Regions from separate parts of the Cupriavidus sp. 01L45 genome, predicted to be linked through region 2. Evidence: predicted binding sites of a transcription regulator. Region 2 holds the regulator's gene; the other holds the start of a gene.
The links. The regulator sigma-54, encoded in region 2, starts transcription at its own class of promoters, with help from an activator protein. The targets are predictions, from matches to a motif close to TGGCANGNAANCTGCTTT.

Region 1 (5,314 bases), on a different contig from region 2:
CATCGTCTGCACGCATTTCCTGCCCGCGGAGATCCTGATGCATGAGGTACGCCGGCTGCGGCTGGCGGTGCCGGTGTGGGTGCAGGTGACCGATTTCGATCTGCACGGCATGTGGGTGATTCCCAATATGACGGGCTATTTCGCCGCCAGCGAGGAAATCGCCTTTCGCATGCGGGCCAATCGCATCGAGGCCGGCCGCATCCATACCACCGGCATCCCGGTGGTGCCGGCTTTTTCCCACCCGCAGGATCGCCAGGCTTGCGCGCGGCACTTCGGGCTCGATGCGGCCCGGCGCACGATCATGCTGATGGGGGGCGGGGCAGGGCTGGGAGGCCTTGACGAAGTGGCCGATGCACTGATACGGCTCGATCACGATTTCCAGCTGATCGTGCTCGCCGGGCGCAATGAGACGGCGCTGGCGCGGCTCAAGACACTGGCTTGCGCGCATACCTCCCGGCTCTTCCCCTTTGGCTTCACCAACGAAGTGGAGCGCCTGATGGCGTGCTCCGACCTGGTCATCACCAAGCCCGGTGGCCTGACCACATCCGAATGCCTGGCGATGGGTGTGCCGATGGTGGTCAATGCGCCCATCCCCGGCCAGGAGGAGCGCAACGCCGATTACCTGCTGGAGCAGGGCGCTGCGCTCAAGGCAGTCGATCTCGTGTCGCTCGAATATCGTGTCCGGCTATTGCTGGCGGAGCCGGCGCGGCTCGATCAGATGCGCGTGCGCGCCCGCGCGCTGGGGCAACCGGCGGCGGCGCGCCGCGTGCTGGGAACCGTGCTGGGGCACCTGGAACGGTGCGGCCAACTGACCGGGCAGGCTGCGGGTGTGGCGCAGGCGGGACGCTGAGATGCGCGCCCTAAATCTCTCGGCTTCGCACCAGCGCGCGCAGTCCTGTCCGTCGCGGCATCCACTGGTGCTGATGCTTACCGTTGCCTGGACGCTGCTATTGGCGTATTTCTTCGCCAATGTGGAGATCCAGATCGAAGGCGCCGCGGGCTGGGCGGCAAACCTGCCCACCTGGCGCGTCGAACATCACTGGCTGCTGGAGATCTTCTGGGGCGGCCGCCCGATGACCGGTTATCACGCGTGGGTGTTCCCTTGCGTGGCACTGTTCTTCCATTTCCCGCTGGTCTACGGTGGACGCTGGAACTGGCGAGCCGAAGCGCGCGTGATCGCCTGCATCATGCTGTTCTGGATCGCCGAGGACTTCCTGTGGTTCGTGCTGAACCCGGCGTTCGGGCTGGCGCGCTTCTCACCGGATTTCGTGCCCTGGCATATTCACTGGTGGGCCGGCGCGCCGACGGATTACTGGGTTTCGCTAGCGGCGGCGGCGGTGCTTTTCTGGCTGTCGTGCCGGGTGGCGCGCCGCTAGCCGGCGCAGCGCGAATTGAATCAGGCCGAAGCCGCTTCCGCGTTGCAGCGTAAATTCCGCCAAGGCGGCGTGTCCACCGAACGCCCTGGCCGGGACAGGCTGGCAGGAGCGAGCGACGGCAGGCATCGGCCACGGTTTCTAAGCCGAAACCATATTAATGTGACGTTAAGATATCTATTTGTTGAAAAGATGTGGTGATTGTGCCTCATTGAAACAAATCGTCACGCTCCATCCTGGCCCGTTTCGGTACCGATCGTGTTTCTTGGGAGTAAAATCCGGCCCTTGTGTACTTTGTAGCATTCTTATAACAAATGAGCCCCCGTCCTTCGCGCATGGCGTGCATTGACGCTCTCAAGGCGATCAGTTCCCAACTGATCGTGCTGCACCATCTTGCCTTCTACGGCCCCATGTCCGATGCGGCGCACGTGCTGGCTCCCGACCTCCTTGACTGGTTTTCGCAGTACGCGCGTATCGCCGTTCAGGCTTTTCTCGTCATCAGCGGCTTCCTGGCGGCGCGTAGCCTGGCGCCGGGCGGGCATCTGGTGGTGCCGCATCCCTTGCAGGCGATCTGGCGCCGCTACCAGAAGCTGGTGGTGCCCTATAGCGTGGCCATCCTGATTGCGATTGCCGGTGCCGCCATTGCGCGCACCTGGATGCATCACGATTCCATTCCGTCGGCCCCCGGCCTGCATCAGTTCCTGGCGCATGTGCTGCTGTTGCACAACGTGCTCGACTTCGACGCGTTGTCGGCCGGCGTCTGGTACGTGGCCATCGATCTGCAACTGTTCGTCTTGCTGATTGTTGCGCTGTGGGCGGCGCGCCGCTGCGCGCAATGGTTCGATGTCGGCGGCAGCCCGCTCGGGCCGCTGGTGGTGGCGGGGCTGGTCGTGGCTTCGCTGTTCTGGTTTAACCGGGATGCGGCCTGGGATATCTGGGCGATTTACTTCTTCGGCGCCTATGGCATGGGCACGCTGGCGTTCTGGGCCTCCGCACCGGAGCGTTCGCCGGTTGCGTTGCTGGTGCTGGGCGCAGTGGTGCTGGCGGCACTGATCGTGGACTTCCGCCTGCGCATTGCCGTGGCGCTATCCATCGCCCTGCTGCTGGCCGTTGCGCGGCGCGGAGGGTGGCTGGATCGCTGGCCGCAGGCCCCGAGCCTGGCATTTTTCGGGCGCATTTCCTACTCGGTCTTCCTGGTGCATTTCCCGGTGTGCCTGGTCGTGAACGCGGTGGTATTCCACGTTGCACCGAATCGGCCGCTGCTCAATGCGCTGGGCATGATACTGGCATGGCTGTTGAGCAACGTTGCCGGCACCGTGTTCCACCGTTACGTGGAGAGTACCGACCCGCTACGCGCATTGCGCATGGCCTTGTGGCCGGCGCGCGCGGAACCGGCCCAGCGGCAGCAGGGCGGGCAGCATCGGTCGACCTGACCCCTCGCGATCACAGCCTAGCGGCACCCCGCCCCAGCGGCTGGGTGCCGCTTTTCTTTTGCATGGTGCCTGTGCACCATGAACTGGCCAGCGGGGCGGCGCGCGCACGCGGATGGTGCGGCACGCCATCGTGCGGCATGCAACACAGGGTAGAAACTAGCATTGGGATATGGCACGAAGGTTGCCTACTATGGAATTGCAAACCTGACCGTTTGGTCAGGATTCCTGTTCCGAGGCTGCCATGTCCGACCATATTGTCCTGACTTCGCACGCGCGCCGCGACAAGCCGGCCGAACCCATCCACTGGGGGGCCGCCACGGCGGCGGAGCGCGGACCCGTGATCGCCAGCGTGACCAATCCGGCCCAACGCAATGTCATTGGCACCCACTCCGGCGCCTATGCGGTGTATCGGGCGCTGGCGGTGGCCTCCGGCAAGTTGCAGCGGGATCATCGCGCCGATCTCACCGATACCTCTCCGGCGGAAATCGTCGGGCCCCATCCGCAATGGAGCGACCCGGACAAGATCGTCTCCCTGGATCCTTGGGGCCATCTGGTCTCGACTGCCTTTGCAGACCGCATCGCGGCGGGTATCGATATCCGGCCGACGATCGCCATTACGCGGGCACACATCAATATGCCGGAACTGACGGGAGCCATTGCAGCCGGCCGCCTCACGCCTGACGGCCAGATCCTGCACGCCAATGGCGACGTACGTGTCACCAAGGCAGCGATCGACCCGGTCTGGTACCTGCCGGCGCTCGCGCGCCGCTTCGAGATCAAGGAGAGCATGCTGCGCCGCAGCCTGTTCGAGCAGACCGGCGGCATGTTCCCCGAACTGGTGACGCGGCCCGACCTGAAGGTGTTCCTGCCGCCGATCGGTGGCATGACCCTGTACTTTTTCGGCGATGTGGCCAAGCTGGGCAAGCCCGAGACCAAGGTGGCCTGCCGCGTGCACGACGAGTGCAACGGCTCGGACGTGTTCGGCTCCGATATCTGTACCTGCCGGCCCTACCTGGCGCATGGCATCGAGGTTTGCATCGAGATGGCGCAGCAGGGCGGGGTGGGCCTGGTGGTCTACAACCGCAAGGAGGGCCGGGCACTGGGCGAAGTGACGAAGTTCCTGGTCTACAACGCCCGCAAGCGCCAGGTCGGCGGCGACCGGGCCGAGACGTATTTCGCGCGTACGGAGTGCGTGGCCGGCGTGCAGGACATGCGCTTCCAGGAACTCATGCCCGATGTATTTCACTGGCTTGGCATCAAGCGTATCGATCGCTGGGCTTCGATGAGTAATATGAAGCACGGGGCGCTGACCGCTCAGGGTATCGAGGTGGTCGAACAGGTAGCGATTCCCGATGCACTGATCCCGGCCGATGCCCGAGTGGAAATCGACGCCAAGGTGGCGGCTGGCTATTTCACGAGCTATACCCCGCCCGGTGCCGAGGAACTCGCGCTGGCCAAGGGTAGAGGACTGGACGAATGAACGAGATACCCGAAGCGGGCGGCCCGCAGGGCTCCCCCAGTGCGTTCACGAATGACGCGGATGGCCGCGGCGGATGGGCCAGTCCCGTGCCGGCGGGCCATCCGGCCGCGGCGCTGCTGACCGGCCTGGCGGTACGCACCCGATGCGCCGCCGTGACGGACCATGTGGCGGCAGGCGCGTCAGAGCTGTTCACGTGGCACCCGGAACGGATTCCGGCGGTGGCCGATTATGTGGCGACCACCATCCGGGAACGTTATCCGGACCTGAACGTGCCGTACCACAGCCGCTGGCGCCACTTTGAAAGCGGCGGTCCCGGCGAGAGGCTGGACCGCTGGCAGATCCTGTGCGAACGCGGCGGGCTTTCCGGCGAGGCTGACCGCGAGGAGCGCGCCCGCATCGGCATCGATCTGGTGATTCCCAGCGTATTGCTGGACGCCGGCGCAGGCCCCGACTGGCGCTACCGCGATCCGGCCAGCGACCTGCTGCTGACCCGTTCCGAGGGGCTTGGCGTAGCCAGCTTCGACTTGTTCGCGCGCGGTGGTTTTTCCGCCCAGCCGGGCCAGCCGCTGCGCTCCGATGCCGAGCGGCTGATGCGGATCGACGCGCCTTCCATCGCGACCGCCTTCCAGGTGGCACAGCACAATCGGCTGGTTGGCCTGGACGGCCGTGCCGGCCTGCTGCGCCGGTTGGGCGAAGTGGCGCAGGCCACGCCGGCCGTGTTCGGCACGCCTGCGCGTCTGGGCAACCTGTATGACTACCTCAAGGCACATGCCGTCGACGGCCAGATCGAGGCCGGCTTCGTGCTGACCACGCTGCTGGTAGCGCTCGGGCCCGTGTGGCCGGGGCGCGTCAGCCTCGGTGGCATATCGTTGGGGGACTGCTGGCCACATCCGGCCTGCACCGACGGGCTGGTGCCTTTCCACAAGCTGACGCAGTGGCTGACGTACTCGCTGCTGGAGCCGCTCGAAGATGCCGGCCTGGCCGTGACCGGGCTGGAGGCGCTGACGGGCTTGCCGGAATACCGCAAT
Region 2 (11,826 bases):
GCCTGCAGGAAGCCTCCACTGCTGATTTCCTCGACGTCGACGCGCACTGGCATACCGTGCCGCTCGATCCCTCGTCGCCGGATGGGATGCTCGATGCGTTCCGGCACGTGATCGAGACCAACCGCGTCACCCGGGAGATGGCGGAATCGCTCGGCTTGTATAACGAGAACGATCCCGACGCCGCCTACGCGCTCGATGCCGACGGCATGGTGGAGATTTCCCGCTGGCGCCATGCAGTTATCAATTTCCCGCATCCGCTGCTGCGCCAGGGTCTGGTAATCCTTGACACACCGGGTCTCAACGCGATCGGCACCGAGCCGGAACTGACATTGCGCCTGATTCCGGAGGCGCATGTCGTGGTGTTTATGCTCGCCGCCGATGCCGGCGTGACCAAGAGCGACCTGGATCTCTGGCGCAGCCATGTTAGCGCGGGCCACCGCAAGGGCTGCCTGGCGGTGCTGAACAAGATCGACGGTCTGTGGGACCCGCTCAAGTCGCCGGCCGAGACCGCGGCCGAGATTACGCGCCAGGTCACCAACAGCGCCCAGGTGCTGGGGATCGACGAGTCGCGCGTCTATCCGGTGTCGGCGCAGAAGGGCCTGGTGGCCAAGGTCACGCACGATGACGACTTGCTGGCGCGCAGCGGCCTGCCGCAATTCGAACATGTTCTGTCGGATCAACTGATTCCACAGCGGCGTGAGATCGTCGCCGACCAGGTACAGCGCTCGGTGGAGGAAATGACGCGTGGCGCGCAGCAACTGCTGCAGAGCCGCCGCCGCAGCATCGTCGAGCAGTTGTTCGAGTTGCGCGGCCTGCGCGGCAAGAACCACGCGATGGTCAAGCACATGCTGATGCGTGTGCAGTCCGAAAAGGAAGAGTTCGAGCAGAGCATCGCCAAGTTCCAGGCGCTGCGTCTTGTGTTCGGACGTCACAGCGCCGATATCATCAAGAGCCTGCAACTGCGCGACGTGCGCCGCACCATGCGCGAGCGCCGCGAGCAGATGAAGGAGCGCTTCTTCTCGCGCGGCATGCGCGAGGACATGGACGGGCTGTTCGCCCGGCTAGGCGAACTGGTCAGCGAGGCTGACCAGAAGATCGTCCAGCTACACCAGCTCACCGACAGCATGTACCGCCGCTTCAATGCCGAGCACGGCTTCACGTTGCCGGCGCCGATCCAGTTTGTCACCGCGCGCTACGTGAGCGAACTGCAGCAGACGCTGGCACTGGCCCAGACGCACTTCGGCGCCATGAGCATGCTGACCCGCTCGCGTCCGCAACTGGTGCAAAGCGCGTTCTCCACTGTTGCAAGCCGCGTGCTGGAAACCTTCCGCGATCTCAACCGCGATATCGAGATCTGGCTCAAGTCAGTGATGACGCCGCTGGAGGCGCAGGTACGCGAGCATCAGAAGCAACTGCGTCGCCGGGTCGACTCGATCGAGCGCATCCACGAGGCGACCGACACGCTGGAAAGCCGCATCGCGCAGCTGGAGGAAGTGCTGAACGGGCTGGACGAGCGCAGCGGACGCATCGAATCCTTCTCCCGGCAGATCCTGCGGCCTGACGCCGAAGACGGCCAGCTCAGGGCCGTCGCCGCCTGAAGCACGGCTGGCGCGCGGTGCCGGAGGCGGCAAGGCGGTATCATGACGCGCCGCCGCTTCCGGCGCTTCCGCCTTTTCCGTCACGTTCCCGATGCCCCGCAAGCCAGCCGCTACTCCCGCCGTTTCTTCCACCGATCTTTCCCTGGCCGCCGTTCCCGCCGTTCCCGCCGTTCCCGCCGATTTCGCCACGCGCGTGGTGGATTGGCAGCGCCTGCACGGGCGCCATGACTTGCCGTGGCAGAACACCCGCGACCCTTACCGGATCTGGTTGTCGGAGATCATGCTGCAGCAGACCCAGGTCAGCGCGGTGATCGAGTATTTCCAGCGTTTCGTCGGCCGCCTGCCTACCGTTGCCGCTCTGGCGGAGGCTAGCGCGGACGAGGTGATGGCGCTCTGGGCAGGGCTTGGCTATTACTCGCGCGCGCGCAACCTGCACCGCTGCGCCAAGAGCGTGATGAGCGAGCACGGCGGCGTGTTTCCTACCGATCCCGAGGTGCTGGTGACGCTGCCCGGCATCGGCCGCTCGACCGCGGCGGCCGTGGCCGCCTTCAGTGTTGGCGTGCGATCCCCCATCCTGGACGGCAATGTCAAGCGCGTCTTCGCTAGGTTCTTCGGCATCCACGGCCATCCGGGCGTCAAGGCGGTGGAGAACCGCATGTGGCAAATCGCGGAGGAGGTGTTGCCCCCGAAGGGGCCTGGACAGGCCGAGGACATGGTGTCCTATACCCAGGGCGTAATGGATCTCGGCGCCACCGTCTGTTCGCGCGGCAAGCCGGCCTGCCTTGCTGCCGCGGCGTCGTGCCCGCTGGCCAGCGACTGCGTGGCGCGCCGGGACGGCCTGACCGCCGCGCTGCCCACGCCGAAACCGCGTGCCGCCATTCCCGAGCGCAGCACCGTCATGCTGCTGGTCCGGCGCGGCCGTGAAGTCCTGCTGGCGTTGCGACCCGACAGCGGCATCTGGGGCGGCCTCTGGAGCCTGCCTGAAATGCCGGTGGATACCGTGCCCTTCGATGCCGAACTGGCCGAAGACGCCGCCCGCGAACGCGCCCGCGATTTCGGCACGCCCGGCACCGCCAGCATGGTCGGCGAACTCACCCACGTCTTCACCCACTTCCGCCTGCTGATCCGCGCCATCCGCGTGGACGTCACCGGCCTGAGCGCCCACGACGCAGCCGATGGCACTCCGCTACGCTGGCTCTCGCTGGACGATCTCGATGCGGTGGGCACACCGGCACCGGTGCGCAAGCTGCTCGAAGCACAGGCGCTGGGGGGATTGTTCTAAAGCTAAAGCCCTTTGCCGCGTGGGAGGCTCAGAGAATATGGTGTTGACGCATGTACTTGTGCACGATCTCGATCCGCATCCCCGCGTCCGGCAGCGCCATCAGCATCTGCTTGGCCTTGAGCGGCACGGGCAGCAACTCGCATAGCCGATTGGCCACCCAGCTCGGGTCATCCCACAGGAACGGCTCTGCAAACGGAAGCTTGCCCGGATGCTCCGCGTGGAGCGAGGCGACGATACGGCGCAGCACAGCAAGGCATTCGCCCAGCAGTTCAAGCTTGCAGTCGATGATGTCGGGCGGCAGCAATTCCGCCTGACCCACCAGCAAACCATCGGCGCGCACACTGTGGCCTATCAGCCGGAAGCGCTGGCGCCCGCGCGCACTGATCAGCAGCACGCCAAGCTGCTCCATATTGCAGTCGACGATATCCGCCAGGCAGCCGATGGTCTCGGGCATGGTGGGTTCATTGGGGCGGGCGACCTCGTTGCCGCTGGCGATCAGGCAGACGCCGAAAGGTGTGTGATCGCGCATGCAAGCGCGCACCATATCCACATAGCGTGCTTCAAAAACGCGCAGCGGCAGCAGGCCATCCGGAAAGAGTACGGTGTGCAGCGGAAACAGCGGCAGGCCATCCAGCGCAGGCGGTACCGACGATGTACCGGACGAAGCGGTGGTCGAAGCGGATGAGCCGGGCGTGGCGTGTGAGGACATGCTGAGCCAGCAGAGTTTCGGGCGGGAATTGCCGAGCCTGGCCGCGAAACCTGCAGCTGCGGCCTTCAGCCGCCGGGTGCGAGCTCGCGGTGTCTCACCAGCACATTACCATGGGCGCGAAAATAGTTGGCAAGTCTTTCAGCGATGTACACGGAGCGGTGCTGGCCGCCCGTGCAGCCAATGGCGACGGTCAGGTAGCTGCGATTGTCCGCGATGAAACTTGGCAGCCACTTTTCCACGTAGGCGCGGATGTCATCGGCCATGGCCAGCACCATCGGCTGGCTCTGCAGGAAGTCGATCACGGGCTCGTCGCGTCCGGTCAGCGGGCGCAGGGCCAGGTCGTAGTAGGGGTTGGGCAGCGAGCGGACATCGAACACCAGGTCGGCATCGCTGGGCACGCCGTGCTTGAAGCCAAACGATTCGAACAGCAAGGTGAGTTTCAGGTCATCGCCGCGCACGAATTCCTTGATCCACGCGCGCAGCGTATTGGTGCGCACGTTGCTGGTGTCGATACGGTGCGCGGCCTCCGCCAGCGGGCTGAGCAGCTCGCGCTCCATCTCGATGGCTTCGATCAGGGACGTGTCGTTGTATGGCGCATCGAGCGCATTGTCTGCAACGCCCGCAGGTTCGGCATTGGCCGAGAGGGTCGCCTTGTCGATACGCATCGACAGCGGGTGGCGCCGCCGCGTTTCCGAGTATCGCTGCACCAGCGCATCCGTATTGGCGGTCAGGAAAACCACCCGGACCTGGTGTTCGGAGGCGAGGTTGCGCAGCGTGCCGGGCAATTCGTCCAGCGATTCGCGGCTGCGGATGTCGGTAGCGACGCCAAGATGGGTGTAACCCTGGCTTGCGAGATACTGGGCCAGCGCCGGAATAAACTGAGCCGGCAGGTTGTCAACGCAGTAGTAACCTGCGTCTTCCAGTACGTTCAAGGCAACGGATTTGCCGGAGCCGGAGATTCCGGTGATAAGTATGATGCGCATAGCACGACAAGCATAACATCAGGTGATGACGCCGTCATGACGGCGAGGCGCCAACAAAAATGGCGAACCGAAGGGTTCGCCATTTTCGCATGTCCGCATGCTAAGTGACGCGGGGGCTTACTTGGAGAGGCACTCGCTCATGAAGGCTTTGCGCTCGTCGCCCTTCTTGCCGGTAGCGTCCTTGTTGCACGCCGTCATCTTTTCCTGCTGGCTGTTCTTGGCGGGAGCGGCGGCGGGTTTGTTGGAGAGGCAGTCGCTCATGAAGGCCTTGCGCTCGTCGCCCTTCTTGCCGGCGGCCTGCGTATTGCAGGCCTTCATCTTGTCCTGTTGGGAGTTTGTCGCCGCGGGCGCCGCCGGTGCTGCCGGTTTTGCGGACGTTGCGGGTGCCGCGGGCGTTGCGGTTGCTGCGGCCGGTGCATTCTGGGCGAAGGCGCCGCTGGCGAAAAGCGGGGCTACCAGCACGCACATCGCGATCATTCTCTTCATGCTTGCTCTCCTGGCTGTGGAAAACTTCATGGCTGCTGGCCATGTCGGCGCGGCAACTCGGGCTGGGCTCAATGTCCATTACTGCACAAAACGGCCTGTGCCCCAAACGCGTTGACGACGGAAGCGCGGACGAATGCAATCAATTGAAACAGCCCAGGCACGGCGCTGGCTGCCTAGAGTAGCCGGCCCTGGCCCCGCGATGCCACATCGGCTTGCATCGCGGCGCGCTGGCGGTCCATGAAATCGCGCAGCGTGTCGATGCCGCGCAGGCGCAGGATGGTGTTGCGGACGGCGGCCTCGACCAGCACGGCGAGATTTCGGCCGGCCGCCACCTGGATCTTGACCATGTGGATGGGCAGGCCGAGCACATCCAGATACTGGGAATCCAGCGGCAGGCGTTCGAATTCGCCGTCGTTGCGGCGCACCAGCTGCACCACCAGTTTCAGCTTCATCTTCCGGCGCACCGCGGTCTCGCCAAAGATCGTCTTGATGTCGAGCAGGCCCAGGCCGCGCACTTCAAGCAGGTTTTGCAGCAGGGGCGGGCAGCGGCCTTCAATGAAATCGGGTCCGAGCCGGACAAAATCCACGGCATCGTCCGCCACCAGCCCATGTCCGCGTGAAATCAGCTCCAGGCCGAGCTCACTCTTGCCCAGGCCGGATTCACCCATCACCAGCACGCCCATGCCGAGGATGTCGAGGAATACGCCGTGCATGGTCACGCGTGGCGCGGAAATGCGCGACAGGTAGAGGCGCAGGTGATCGATCACCGCCGCCGAGGACACCGGCGTAGTGAACAAGGGCGTGGAGGAACGCGTGCAGCGCAGTTCCAGGTCGGGCGGTGGCTCCATGCCGTCGGCAATCACCAGGAAGGGCGGTTCCAGCAGGATCAGCTCACCCATCTGGCGCTTGCGCATCTCGTCGTCGAGACGCTGGTAATACGTGATCTCGGGCTTGCCCAGGACCTGGATCCGGTTCGGGTGGATCAGGTTCAAGTGGCCGACGAGATCGGCCGCGGAAGTGGCTTCACGTGCGAACTCGACATCGAACGCCCGGTCGGCGCCTTCCAGACCGGCTACCCAGGAGAGTTTGATATCGGCTGCGTTGTCGTCGAAGATCGACTGCGAGGTGACGCCAGTGAGTTCCATGCGGGTGCTTTCAGGAGCGAGCTTTCAGACAGCGGGGACAATTGCCCCGCTCGCCTGCGTAAAGATCGCCGAGGCCGGTCAGGGGTGCCATTGCGTCAGCAACTGGTGCACGTCATCGGGGGTGGGCAGGGTAGCCAGTCCTTCGCGCATCTCGCGGTCGGACAGCAGCTGGGCGATCTCCGAGAGAATCTCCAGATGTTGCTGGGTGGCCTGTTCGGGCACCAGCAGGAAGATCAGCAGCGCTACCGGCTTGCCGTCGGGAGATTCGAAGGGGATCGGCTCGGCCAGGCGCATGAAGGCGYCAAGTGGCTGCTTCAGTCCCTTGATGCGGCCATGCGGAATGGCAACCCCGGCGCCAAGACCAGTGGACCCCAGCGATTCGCGGGCGAACAGGTTGTCGGTCACGGTAGCGCGCGCCACGCCATGGTTGTTCTCGAAGAGGAGCCCGGCCTGTTCGAACACGCGCTTCTTGCTGGTGACGCTGACGTCGAGGTTGATGTTGCCGGGTGGCAGCAATTTAGCCAAACGATTCATGTGGAATGCGCAGGGTTTTCTAGTAAGCAGGCCCGGGGCCGGGAGGCATCGCGCCGGGCAAAAAAGAAGAAAAAACCAAGGTCCGAAGTTTCACCGGGTGTCCCCCTGCCGGTGTCGGGCGTCTGGCCATTATAGAGCAGGCCCGCCCCCGCCTTGTGCATTGCAATACCCGATGCGCGGAAGCGGTGCCGCGTGCACGGAAAAATCGTTGAGCTTGAGAACTATGTATTGCACAGCATACACCGGTCCATATGCGTTGCGGAATCCCCCGCGTGGTCCCGGATGAGCGCCAGGAACGAAAAAGCCGCGCTATGGGCGCGGCTTGATTCCGGTTTCAAGGGAGTGACACCGGCGGCCCGGTCTGTGGGCCACCAGGCACGGTCATTGCTGCATCTGCGATGCGGCCATCTGATACTTGACCGCTTCGCGGTCGTGGCTTTGCACGCGATCCTTATGGCGAATCACCTGCCGGTCGAGCTTGTCGACGAGCGCGTCGATAGCGGCATACAGGTCTTCATGATGCGCTTCGACAAAGATGTCCTTGCCCTTGAGATGTAGATTGATTTCCGCGTACTGCCGCCGGTCCTTTTCTTTTGTATTGTCGACAGAGAGCAGCACACTTACGCCAATGACTTGATCAAAATGCCTGACGATACGCTCCAGTTTCGTTTCCACGTACTCACGCAGCGGGGGCGTGATGTCCAAGTGGTGTCCACTGATCTTGAAGTTCATAGCGTTTCTCCTTCTGAAAGAGTTGCACCAGGCAGGCGATGCAACTCGGCTACAAAGTCTTGCGGAGAGTAACTGCCGGAATCTTGAGCGCCTCGCGGTATTTGGCAACGGTGCGTCGTGCCACTACGAAGCCTTGCTCGCCGAGCAATTCGGCAATCCGGCTGTCGGACAAGGGATTCCTGGCGTCTTCGGCTCCTATCAGTTGCTTGATCAACGCACGAATTGCCGTTGACGAGGCCGCGCCGCCGGTTTCTGTGGATACGTGACTGCCGAAGAAATACTTCAGCTCGAAAGTCCCCATCGGCGTTGCCATGTATTTATTGGTAGTCACCCGAGAGATGGTGGACTCGTGTAAACCCAGTGTATCGGCAATCTCCCGCAAAACCAAGGGGCGCATCGCAATTTCACCGTGGGTGAAGAAGTTCTTTTGACGTTCGACAATAGCTTGTGCAACGCGCAATATCGTGTCGAACCTTTGCTGGATATTCTTGATCAACCAGCGTGCCTCCTGCAGTTTTTGCTGCAGTCCCGCAGCACCCGCATCGCCTTTTGCACCGCGCAATATCTGCGCGTACATGTCGTTGATACGTAGCCGCGGCATCACATCCGGATTGAGCTGCGCGATCCAGCCGCCATTCAGTTTACGGACAAAAACATCGGGCACGACGAAGTCGGCTTCGGGGCGGCTGTACGCATGGCCCGGATAAGGCGCCAGAGAGCGGATCAGTTCATGCGCCGACTTCAATTCCGGCTCGTCCACCTGCAGCGCTTTTTTCAGGCGCGTGTAGTCGCGCACCGCGAGCAGTTCCAGGTGATTGGTGACAATGGTCAGCGCCAGGTCGCGCTGCGGGTGCTTGATGCGGCGCAATTGCAGCGCCAGGCATTCGGCCGCATTGCGTGCGCCGACACCAGGCGGATCGAAGCTCTGCAGCAGGGTAAGGACGGCGTGGATCTCGTCGACCTCGAATTCAAGTTCATCCGYCAGTTCGCTGCAGATTTCCTCGAGCGAGGCGCTCAGGTAGCCGTCGTCGTCCAGCGACTCGACCAGGAAGATGGCCAGCCCCTTGTCGCGCAACGAAATTTTCAGCGGCGCGAGCTGTTCCATCAGATGTTCGCGCAGCGTGGGTTCGGCGTCGCGCAACTGCATCGGGGTCTTTTCGTCGTCGTCGCCTTGCGGGCGGCGGGCGAAGTCGTCGAGGCTCCAGTCGTTGCCGTAGTCCTCGTTGCTGTCGGAATAGCTGTCTTCGGCCTCGGGCGCGCCGTCGGGGCGGTTCTCGCTGGTGCCCTGGCCGTCGGCGGGCGCCGGCGCGGGAGCGCTCTGCATGTTGACCGAGCCGTCGGCGGCAACGCGCAACGGGCTGTCGAGCCAGTCGTTCTCGCGTTCGAGCAAAGGGTTCTCGGTCAGCGCCTGTTCCACTTCCTGCTGCAGTTCGAGCGTGGACAGTTGCAGCAGCCGGATCGACTGCTGGAGTTGCGGCGTGAGCGCGAGATGCTGCGAGAGGCGGAGCTGTAGCGACGGTTTCATGCGACCTATTTTATGCCCAACTTCCGTGCCGGTGGAACGGAAATTGCTATCGCTGATGACGCCGTGATCGTTGCAGGGTAAAAGGCGACACCGGAGCCACCTTGGGCACAAGGTCGCCGCAGCTGCCGCTTGCTGTGGCGCGCCGCGTTACATGCGGAAATTCTCGCCCAGGTAGACCTTGCGCACCGACTCGTTGGCGATGATGTCTTCAGGCCGGCCCGAGGCCAGCACGGCGCCTTCGCTGATGATGTAGGCGTGATCGCAGATGCCCAGCGTCTCGCGCACGTTGTGGTCGGTGATCAGCACGCCGATATTGCGCGCCTTGAGGAAGCTGACGATGCGCTGGATCTCGCCCACCGCGATCGGGTCGACGCCGGCGAAGGGCTCGTCTAGCAGGATGAAGCGGGGCGCCGAGGCCAGGGCGCGGGCGATTTCCACGCGGCGGCGTTCGCCGCCTGACAGCGAAAGCGCCGGATTGTCGCGCAGGTGGGCAATCTGGAGGTCATCGAGCAGCGTGTCCAGCCGGCGCTCGAGTTCGGCCTTGCCAAGTGGCTTGCCGTCCTGGATCTGCAATTCCAGTACCGCGCGGATGTTCTCCTGCACATTCAGCTTGCGGAACACCGAAGCTTCCTGCGGCAGGTAGGACAGGCCCATGCGTGCCCGTTCGTGAATGGCCAGGCCGCTGATGTGCTTGTCGTCGAGCACGATGTCGCCCTCGTCCAGTGCCACCAGTCCCACGATCATGTAGAAGGAGGTGGTCTTGCCCGCGCCGTTGGGCCCCAGGAGTCCGACCACCTCGCCGCTCTTTACGTCGAGGGACACATCCTTGACCACCGTGCGCGAGCCGTAGCGCTTTTTCAGGTGGCGCACGACCAGCGTGCTGCTGTCCTTCAGGGTGGCGGGCTGGGAGGGTGCGGTTTGGGTAACGGTCATGAAGGCTGAATCCGTGGATCGGGCGACGCGGCGGCGTCAGGGATTGACGGGGGCGGGCGCAGGCTTGAGCGGCAGCGGGGCGCCGGCGGCGCCGCTGGCGGGTTGCTCCTGGCGCGGTGACAACACGGCGCGCACGCGACCGGACGGGCTGCCCGCCGTCGCGTTCTCCGTACCGCCGCTGGCGGTGTAGAACTCGTTGCGGCTGTCGTAGGTGATCACTGCGCCGCGGATCTCGTCGACCAGCTTGGCGCCGGCCAGCCGCGCCATGCGTGCGCGGCCGATTAGCTTGGACAGTTCCTGCTTGCCGTCATACTCGATGCGGTCGCCCCAGCCGTCGATGTATTCGTCGACGTTGTCGCGCTTCTGGCGGATATAAGCCTGCTTGCCGCCCTTGGACGTAGCCACGGCGTACTGGTAGCCCTCGGGATCGGTGCGCACTTCGGCCGCGTCGGATTTCAACACCATGGTGCCCTTGGTCAGCACCACGTTGCCAGTCAGCACATAAACCTGCTTGACGTCGTCATAGCTGGCGTTGTCGGCTTCCAGTACCAGCGGTTTCTCGCGGTCGGCTTTCTCCGCGCTGGCGGGCGCGGCCAGCGTGAGGCCGAGGACGGCTGCCAGCGTCAGCAAAGCGGCCGTGCTGCGGCGGCGACAGGACGATGTCGTCAGGAGTGAATTCATGTTGGCGTGATGGCGGTTGGCGCGGACGGCTGTGGCCCGCGGGCGGCTTCGTTTCCTGGCGGCTGTTTCCGGGCAAGGCGGGCGGGGCTGCGCGGGCGGCACCCGCCTGGGTACCGTTTGCGCCCGCTCGCCTGGCCAGCACTGCTTCGCTTCATCTGGCAACAGCCTCTCGGGTCTTTGTTATCTGGGCTACTTCGCGGGACTCGCCGGCGGCCCCGTAATAATGGTGCCGCGTACGTTACCCAGCAATTGTACTTCGCGGGTGACATTGTTGAAGATCAGCCCGTTTGCCGTCATCACCGACGGGCCGCGGGTCAGCTTGACGGCTTTGTCGGTCTTCACGATGTCATCGTTGATCAGCACCTGGAAATACTCCGAGGCGGCTGTCATCTGCGGATCCTTGGCCGGGTCCGGCCCTTGGGCACGCACGATAAAGGCATTGCCGAACAGGTCGATCACCGAGCCTGCCGCGTTCATCGTGCCGCGATCGGAGTGGCCCGTGACAGGCGGGCGGTCGATTTCGTAGGCGCGCATGGCCGGACGCGTCACTTCGTAGGTCTGGTCGTCCTCGAAGTGGATCATCTTGTCGCCGGTGAACCGCATCTTGGTGTTGCCGTCCTCGGCCAGTTCGGTGGCGGAGAAGCGGACCATGTAGTAATCGGGCTCATGCTTCTTGCCCACCGGCCCGGTGGCGGCTTCTTTCGGGGAATTGACCTGCACCAGCCAGAAAGTGCTGCCCGCCACTAGCGCCATCAACAGCAGCGGCAAGGCGCGCATTCCTAGCCGGCTCAGGGAGGACAGGATATCCCGCATAGTTTGTGGGTGCCCTCAGATGACCTTGGCGCGGGTCAGGTCGTGGATGTGCAGGGCACCGACCAGGCGCTGGTCGGCATCGACCACCAGCATCTGGTTGATGCGGTTCGCCTCCATGACCTGCACGGCTTCCACCGCCAGCTGGTCCGGCCCCACCGTATGCGGCGAGCGGTGCATCACCTCGCTGATGGGCACGGTCTTCCAGTCGCGCGGCGTTTCCAGCAGGCGGCGCAGGTCGCCGTCGGTGAAGACGCCGATCAGGTGGTCGTCCGGATCCACCACCGCGGTCATGGCCATGCCCTTGCGGGTGATTTCCATCAGGGCCTGCGCCAGCGGCGTGCTTTCGCGTACCTTGGGCACTGCGTTGCCGCTGCGCATGACGTCGCGCACATGGGTCAGCAGCTT

Region 1: a site for sigma-54 is predicted at 2,977-2,994, ahead of AC1DT6_RS23290 (GTP cyclohydrolase II). Genes of this name have one in related genera too.

Annotation. Positions count from the first base shown of each region.
Region 1 covers NZ_JBFTSG010000035.1:77,340-82,653, forward strand. Annotated here, with positions in the region: gene AC1DT6_RS23275 (MGDG synthase family glycosyltransferase) at 1-850, shown strand, start outside; gene AC1DT6_RS23280 (hypothetical protein) at 852-1,376, shown strand; gene AC1DT6_RS23285 (acyltransferase family protein) at 1,688-2,806, shown strand; gene AC1DT6_RS23290 (GTP cyclohydrolase II) at 3,048-4,286, shown strand; gene AC1DT6_RS23295 (URC4/urg3 family protein) at 4,283-5,314, shown strand, end outside.
Region 2 covers NZ_JBFTSG010000013.1:54,971-66,796, forward strand. Annotated here, with positions in the region: gene AC1DT6_RS11185 (dynamin family protein) at 1-1,598, shown strand, start outside; gene mutY (A/G-specific adenine glycosylase) at 1,690-2,880, shown strand; gene AC1DT6_RS11195 (LON peptidase substrate-binding domain-containing protein) at 2,909-3,589, opposite strand; gene rapZ (RNase adapter RapZ) at 3,655-4,572, opposite strand; gene AC1DT6_RS11205 (PsiF family protein) at 4,690-5,058, opposite strand; gene hprK (HPr(Ser) kinase/phosphatase) at 5,232-6,203, opposite strand; gene ptsN (PTS IIA-like nitrogen regulatory protein PtsN) at 6,282-6,737, opposite strand; gene hpf (ribosome hibernation-promoting factor, HPF/YfiA family) at 7,119-7,469, opposite strand; gene AC1DT6_RS11225 (RNA polymerase factor sigma-54) at 7,519-8,994, opposite strand; gene lptB (LPS export ABC transporter ATP-binding protein) at 9,142-9,927, opposite strand; gene lptA (lipopolysaccharide transport periplasmic protein LptA) at 9,964-10,608, opposite strand; gene lptC (LPS export ABC transporter periplasmic protein LptC) at 10,798-11,421, opposite strand; gene AC1DT6_RS11245 (KpsF/GutQ family sugar-phosphate isomerase) at 11,437-11,826, opposite strand, start outside.